DNA from 2 places in the Streptomyces sp. NPDC012466 genome. Region 2 is predicted to be linked to the other one. Evidence: riboswitches for the same ligand, from Rfam matches in the RefSeq annotation. Region 2 holds a riboswitch; the other holds the start of a gene.

Region 1 (3,418 bases), on a different contig from region 2:
GGCCTGCGGTCCCTTCTGGCCCTGCGAGATCTCGAACTCGACCCGCTGGCCCTCTTCAAGGGTGCGGTAGCCGTCCATCTGAATCGCGCTGTAGTGGACGAAAACATCCGCACCACCGTCGACCGCGATGAAGCCGTACCCCTTCTCCGCGTTGAACCACTTGACGGTGCCCTGAGCCATGCCTAACTCCCCTATTACTGGCCCTTGCACAGATCCACACTTCGCGGACCCGGGTCAGACCTCACCCCCCACGGTTGGGGGCGTGCGCCGGAACGCGTCGACCGCGGCCGAATGTATCTGTCCAACTGCCGTCTGCAACAGGTCAATCGGACGAGAATTCTGGACGCGCAGGGTCCGGAATGTAGGGAGAATTCGCCCGAATTCAGGGCAAGTCGGGCTCCACAAAGGGAACAAAAGCCGCAAAAGATGCGCACACTTTGGCTACATCTTGTCGGGCTCGCGGCAGGAATTCAGGGTTCCGATCAGAGGATCAGGAGCGCGTTCCCCAACTGTACCGCGCTCAATCACGCAGAATTGCCCCCTCCGCTTCTCTCACGGAGGGGGCAATTCAATGAACTCTCAGTGACGGCCGTTACCGAAGGTAATAATCGGGCCGGTCGACCGGTTCAGCCGCCGGCGACGGCGGGAATGATCGACACCCCGGCACCGTCGGGCGTCGCCGTCTCCAGTCCCTGTTCGAACCGCACGTCGTCGTCGTTGACGTACACGTTGACGAACCGGCGCAGCTTGCCCTGGTCGTCCAGCACCCGGGCGGCGATCCCGGTGTGGTTCTTCTCCAGATCGGCGATGACCTCGCCGAGATTCGCCCCCTCGGCGGCGACCTCGGCCCGACCGCCGGTGTAGGTGCGCAGGATGGTGGGGATGCGAACGGTGACGCTCATGACTTCAAAACCTCCGGTTGGGTGACAAACCTAGGGGCGCGGGGAGCTGCGCGAGCAACCCCCACCGGCCCGCAGGGATCAACGATCAGACGAGCCCAGCTGCCCGGAACGAATCCAGGCTGGGCCGAATGGTCGCCGTGAGACCCGTGCCCGCCACCGCATCCAGCGTCTTGAGACCATCCCCGGTGTTCAGCACCACGGTCGTCTTCGACGGGTCGAGCGCACCGCTCTCGATCAGCTTCTTCGTCACGCCCACCGTCACACCACCGGCGGTCTCCGCGAAGATGCCCTCGGTCCGGGCGAGGATCTTGATCGCGTCGACGACCTGCTCGTCGTTCACGTCCTCCACCGCACCGCCGGTGCGGCGCGCGATGTCCAGCACGTACGGCCCGTCCGCCGGGTTGCCGATGGCGAGGGACTTGGCGATGGTGTCCGGCTTCTGCGGGCGGACCACGTCGTGCCCGGCCTTGTACGCCGTCGACACCGGCGAGCAGCCCTCGGCCTGCGCGCCGAAGATCTTGTACGGCTTGTCCTCGACCAGACCGAGCTTGATCAGCTCCTGCAGACCCTTGTCGATCTTCGTGAGCTGCGAGCCGGAGGCGATCGGCACGACGAGCTGGTCGGGCAGCTGCCAGCCGAGCTGCTCGCAGATCTCGTACGCGAGGGTCTTGGAGCCCTCGGCGTAGTACGGCCGCAGGTTGACGTTGACGAAGCCCCAGCCCTCTCCGGCCGGGTCGCCGATCAGCTCGGAGCAGAAGCGGTTCACGTCGTCGTAGTTGCCCTCGATGCCGACGAGCTCGCCGCCGTAGACCGCGGCCATGACGACCTTGCCCTGCTCCAGGTCGTGCGGGATGAAGACACAGGAGCGGAAGCCGGCGCGGGCCGCGGCGGCACCCACCGCACCGGCGAGGTTGCCGGTGGAGGAGCAGGAGAGCGTGGTGAAGCCGAAGGCGCGGGCGGCCTCCAGGGCCTGGGCGACGACGCGGTCCTTGAAGGAGTGCGTCGGGTTGCCGGAGTCGTCCTTGACGAAGAGCTTGCCGGCGTCGACACCCAGCTCGCGGGCGAGGTTGTCGGCCTTGACGAGCTTGGTCCAGCCCGGGTTGATGTTCGGCTTGTCCGCCACGTCGGCCGGAACCGGCAGCAGGGGGGCGTAACGCCAGATGTTCGCGGGGCCCGCCTCGATCTTCTTACGCAGTTCCTCGGTGTCGTAGGCCGAGAAGTCGTAGGCGATCTCCAGCGGGCCGAAACACTCCTCGCACGCGAAGACCGGGCCGAGGGGGACGCGGTGACCGCACTCGCGGCAGCTCAGCGCCGCGGCGGGACCGAGGTCTACGGTGGAGTCAGTGGTGCTTGCAACAGTCTGCACAGCCATGTGAGGCGAGGCCCTTCCTCATCTTCCTCACGACGCGTTTCGCCGTGAGACGGATTTGGCACCTTCCCTAGCCGGGAGCCTCGCGAAGTGGTCGCCAGTGACCTACGAGAACCGACTGGAGGGTTGCCGGGGCTTCATCGGGCCGTTTCCCTCTGCCCCTCTGGATGAGCTGTATGTGGTTGTAGGCGGCGGGTGACCCCGGACATGCGATGGTCATCCGCGTTGTTCAAGACTGTAACCGACGACCAGGACAGTTGAGATAGCCGTCCGAACCGCGAGATGGATCACAGTCCGTCCCGCCTGGAGTACGCAGAGGAGCCGCCACGGTGCTGGAAGAAGTCGAGCGGTGGCTGAGCACCCGTTCCTGGTCCGCGAACGATCGCCCGCTCCACCAGATCCTGGCCGCCAAGCAGCGCACGGGCCAGACGGTCAGCGTCGTGCTGCCCGCGCTCAACGAGGAGGCGACGGTCGGTGACATCGTCTCCGTCATCCGCCACGACCTGATGCGGCAGGTCCCGCTCGTCGACGAGCTGGTCGTCGTCGACTCGGGATCGACCGACCGCACGTCCGAGGTGGCCGCCGCCGCGGGCGCGCGGGTGGTGCACCGGGACGGGATACTCCCGCGCCTGCCCACCGTGCCCGGCAAGGGCGAGGTGCTGTGGCGCTCCCTGCTCGTCACCCGCGGGGACATCGTCTGCTTCGTCGACGCGGACCTCAGGGACTTCTCGTCCGACTTCGTCTCCGGGATCGTGGGCCCGCTGCTCACCGAGCCGGACGTGGACCTGGTGAAGGCCATGTACGACCGTCCGCTCGGCACTGAGTTCGATCCGCTCGCCTCCGGCACGACCGCCGGGCAGGGCGGCCGGGTCACCGAACTGATGGCGCGCCCGCTGCTCAACATGCACTGGCCGCGACTGGCCGGCTTCGTGCAGCCGCTCGGCGGCGAGTACGCGGCCCGCCGCTCCCTGCTGGAGCGGCTGCCGTTCCCCGTCGGCTACGGCGTGGAGCTGGGCATGCTCGTCGACGCCCTGCACCTGGCGGGCCTGGACGCCCTCGCCCAGGTGGACGTCGGGGTGCGCAAGCACCGGCACCAGGACGGGCAGGCGCTGGGCCGGATGGCCGCCGCGATCTACCGCACGGCCCA
Region 2 (3,418 bases):
CGTGCAGTTCACCCTGTTCTACGTCGGCTGCGGCTACCTGGCCCTGCTGGGCTACGCCGTCGCCAACGCGCACTCCGAGCAGTCCCTGGTCGGTGCCTCGGGGGCGATCTCGGCGGTCCTCGGTGCGTTCCTGTACCTGTTCCCCCGTGCCCGGGTCACCAGTCTCCTGCCGTTCCTCTTCTTCCTGCCGGTGCGCTTCCCCGCGTGGGTCGTGCTGCCGTTCTGGGCGGCGCTGCAGTGGCTGGCGGCGGGGCGGGCCTCCGACGGGCCGGGGGTGGCCTACCTCGCCCACCTCATCGGGTTCGGTCTGGGCTTCGGCTATGCGTCGGTCCGCTACGGCCGCCCCACCAGCCCTACTAGAGTGAAGGCCGCCCCTGCTCCGGCCCCCGAGGGAGAGAACCAGCCGTGATCACCGCGATCGTCCTGATCAAGACCAGCGTGGACCGGATCCCCGAGATCGCCGAGTCGATCGCGGCGCTGGACAGTGTCAGCGAGGTCTTCTCCGTCACCGGCACCTACGACCTGATCGCGATGGTCCGGGTGAAGGAGCACGAGGACCTGGCGGAGGTCATCCCGGGCCGGATCAGCAAGATCCCCGGCGTCGAGGGGACCGACACGCACGTGGCCTTCCGTACGTACTCGCAGCACGACCTGGAGGCGGCGTTCTCGATCGGGCTGGACAACTAGGGCCTGGGGCGCGCACCCGGCGACGACCGGCTCAGGCGGACGTGTCCGGCACGCAGCGGCCGTCCTCCGTGCGGTAGTTCCACTTCGCCCCGTCCGTCACGAGCTCCTTCACCGCCCGCACGAACCGCTCCACGTGCTCGTCCGGCGTGCCCGCGCCGAAGCTGACCCGGATGGCGTTGAGCGACTTCTCACCGGGCACGGCCTCCGGCGACCCGCACTCCCCCTGCGACTGCGGGTCGCTGCCGAGCAGCGTGCGCACCAGCGGGTGGGCGCAGAACAGCCCGTCCCGCACGCCGATGCCGTACTCGGCGGACAGGGCGGCGGCGAAGTGGGAGCTGTTCCAGCCCTCGACGACGAAGGAGAGCACCCCGACCCGCGGCGCGTCGTCCCCGAAGAGGGACAGGAACCGCACCTGGGGAACGCCGGCGAGGCCCTCCCGCACCGCGCGGACCAGGTACTGCTCGCGGGCCACGAGGGTGTCGAAGCCGGCCTCGGTCAGCGCCTTGCAGGCCGAGGCGACGGCGTAGGCGCCGATGACGTTGGGCGAACCGGCCTCGTGGCGGGCGGCGCTGTCGTGCCACTCCACGTCCACTCCCCCGTCCTCCCGCCGGCTGACCTTGCGGCTGGCGCCGCCGCCCGCGAGATACGGCTCGGCCGCGCGCAGCCAGTCGGCCCGTCCGGCCAGGACACCCGAGCCGAAGGGCGCGTACAGCTTGTGCCCGGAGAAGGCGACCCAGTCGACGTCGAGGCCGGCGACGGACACCGGGTGGTGCGGGGCCAGTTGGGCGGCGTCCAGCACGATCCGCGCACCGTGGGCGTGCGCGGCCGCGGCGAGTTCCCGTACGGGCCACAGCTCGCCGGTGACGTTCGAGGCGCCGGTGACGCAGACCAGGGCCGGCTCGCGAGGGTCCCGGCCGGCCAGGGCGCGCTCCAGGGTCTCGACGGCCTCACGGGGGCTGCGCGGGGCGTCGAGGCACGTCACGCGGGCGTTGCGCCAGGGCAGCAGGGCGGCGTGGTGCTCGGTCTCGAAGACGAAGACCTGGCAGTCGGCGGGGAGCGCGGCGGCGAGGAGGTTGAGGGAGTCGGTGGTGGAGCGGGTGAAGACCACCTGGTCGCCCTCGCGGCAGTCGAGGAACTCCGCGACGGTCCGGCGGGCGTTCTCGAACAGGTCGGTCGACAGCTGGGACAGGTACCCGGCGCCGCGGTGCACGCTGCCGTAGTACGGCGCGTAGGCGGCCACGTCGTCCCAGACCCGCTGGAGCGCCGGGGCGCTGGCGGCGTAGTCGAGGGCGGCGTAGGTGACCTCGCCGCCGGTCACGAGCGGGACGGTGACATACCGGCCCAGAACGGGCAGCGGGGCACAAACGGACTGAGCGGCGGCAACGGTGGAGACGGACATGGGTGAACTCCCGTGAAGGCAGGTGGAATCCGCCCGCGAGCACGTACGGCTACAAGCGGGGGTGAAGGAACAAGGGGGTGCGGAGGCGGGGCTCTGCGGCCCTATCGCATTCGCTGGTTCACGAGAGACTCCTCGTCACGCGCTTGCCACAGACCTCGCTGCCTGCGGCCTGGTCTTCACCCGGGGCACCCCGCCACGGACGGAGGGTTGCCGGACAGTCGGCCGGGGCCTCATGACTGTCACTCATGACCTGCCAGGAACGTACGCGAAAAGATCGGCGCCCCGCAACCCGAGTCCGGATCGCGGGACGCCGTCCGGGTTCCCTACGTGTTGCTCGCGGCCACCCAGCGCTCCAGCGTCCGCTTCGCCGCACCGGAGTCGATCGACTGGGCCGCCTTCACCATCGCGGCACGGATCTGCTCGGCCAGTGGCGCGGTGGTGGGCTCCAGGGCCACCAGGGCCGCGGCCGAGTTCAGCACCACCGCGTCCCGCACCGGCCCCGTCTCTCCGTCCAGCAGCCGCCGCGCGACCTCCGCGTTGTAGGAGGCGTCCGCACCGCGCAGGGCGTCCACGGGGACCAGTTCGAGGCCCACGTCCCGGGGGTCGAAGGCCTCCTCGGTCACCTCGCCGTCCCGGACGATCCACACCCGCGACGTGGCCGTGGTGGTGAGCTCGTCGAGGCCGTCGTCACCCCGGAAGACCAGGGACGAGTTGCCGCGCTCGGCGAACACGCCCGCGACGATCGGTGCCATGCGGGGATCCGCCACACCGACGGCCTGGGCCCGGACCCGGGCCGGGTTGGTCAGCGGGCCGAGGGCGTTGAACACCGTGCGGATGCCCAACTGGCCGCGGGCCGCGCCCGCGTGCCGCAGCGCCGGGTGGAACTTCACGGCGAAGCAGAAGGTGATCCCGGCCTCCTCGGCCACCTCGGCGACCCGGTGCAACGGCAGCTCCAGGTTGACCCCGAGCTTCTCCAGCACGTCGGAGGCCCCGGACGCCGAGGACGCGGCACGGTTGCCGTGCTTGACGACCTTCGCGCCGGTGCCCGCGACGACGATCGAGGACATCGTGGAGATGTTGACCGTCTTCGCGCCGTCACCGCCGGTGCCGACGATGTCGACCGTCGCCCCGGGCACCTCGATCACGTTGGCGTGCTCGTACATCGTGCGGACCAGGCCGTTGATCTCCTCGACGGTCTCGCCCTTGGCGCGCAGGGCCACGACGAACCCGGCGATCTGCGCCTCGGTCGCCTCGCCGCGCATGATCCGGTCCATCGCCCAGGCGGTGTCGTCGGCGCTCAGGTGCCTGCCGTCCAGCAGGCCGTTCAGCAGC

Evidence for each region. Region 2 has a riboswitch for S-adenosylmethionine ahead of ACFY9E_RS32805 (aminotransferase class V-fold PLP-dependent enzyme). Riboswitches for the same ligand answer to the same signal wherever they lie in the genome.
Region 1: another riboswitch for S-adenosylmethionine. It lies ahead of thrC (threonine synthase); the one in region 2 lies ahead of ACFY9E_RS32805 (aminotransferase class V-fold PLP-dependent enzyme).

Annotation. Positions count from the first base shown of each region.
Region 1 covers NZ_JBIBEQ010000006.1:434,013-437,430, forward strand. Annotated here, with positions in the region: gene ACFY9E_RS24035 (cold-shock protein) at 1-180, opposite strand, end outside; gene ACFY9E_RS24040 (MoaD/ThiS family protein) at 627-902, opposite strand; gene thrC (threonine synthase) at 988-2,274, opposite strand; SAM riboswitch class I at 2,290-2,445, opposite strand; gene ACFY9E_RS24050 (glucosyl-3-phosphoglycerate synthase) at 2,601-3,418, shown strand, end outside.
Region 2 covers NZ_JBIBEQ010000010.1:303,349-306,766, forward strand. Annotated here, with positions in the region: gene ACFY9E_RS32795 (rhomboid family intramembrane serine protease) at 1-409, shown strand, start outside; gene ACFY9E_RS32800 (Lrp/AsnC family transcriptional regulator) at 406-687, shown strand; gene ACFY9E_RS32805 (aminotransferase class V-fold PLP-dependent enzyme) at 719-2,086, opposite strand; SAM riboswitch class IV at 2,221-2,337, opposite strand; gene trpD (anthranilate phosphoribosyltransferase) at 2,410-3,418, opposite strand, start outside.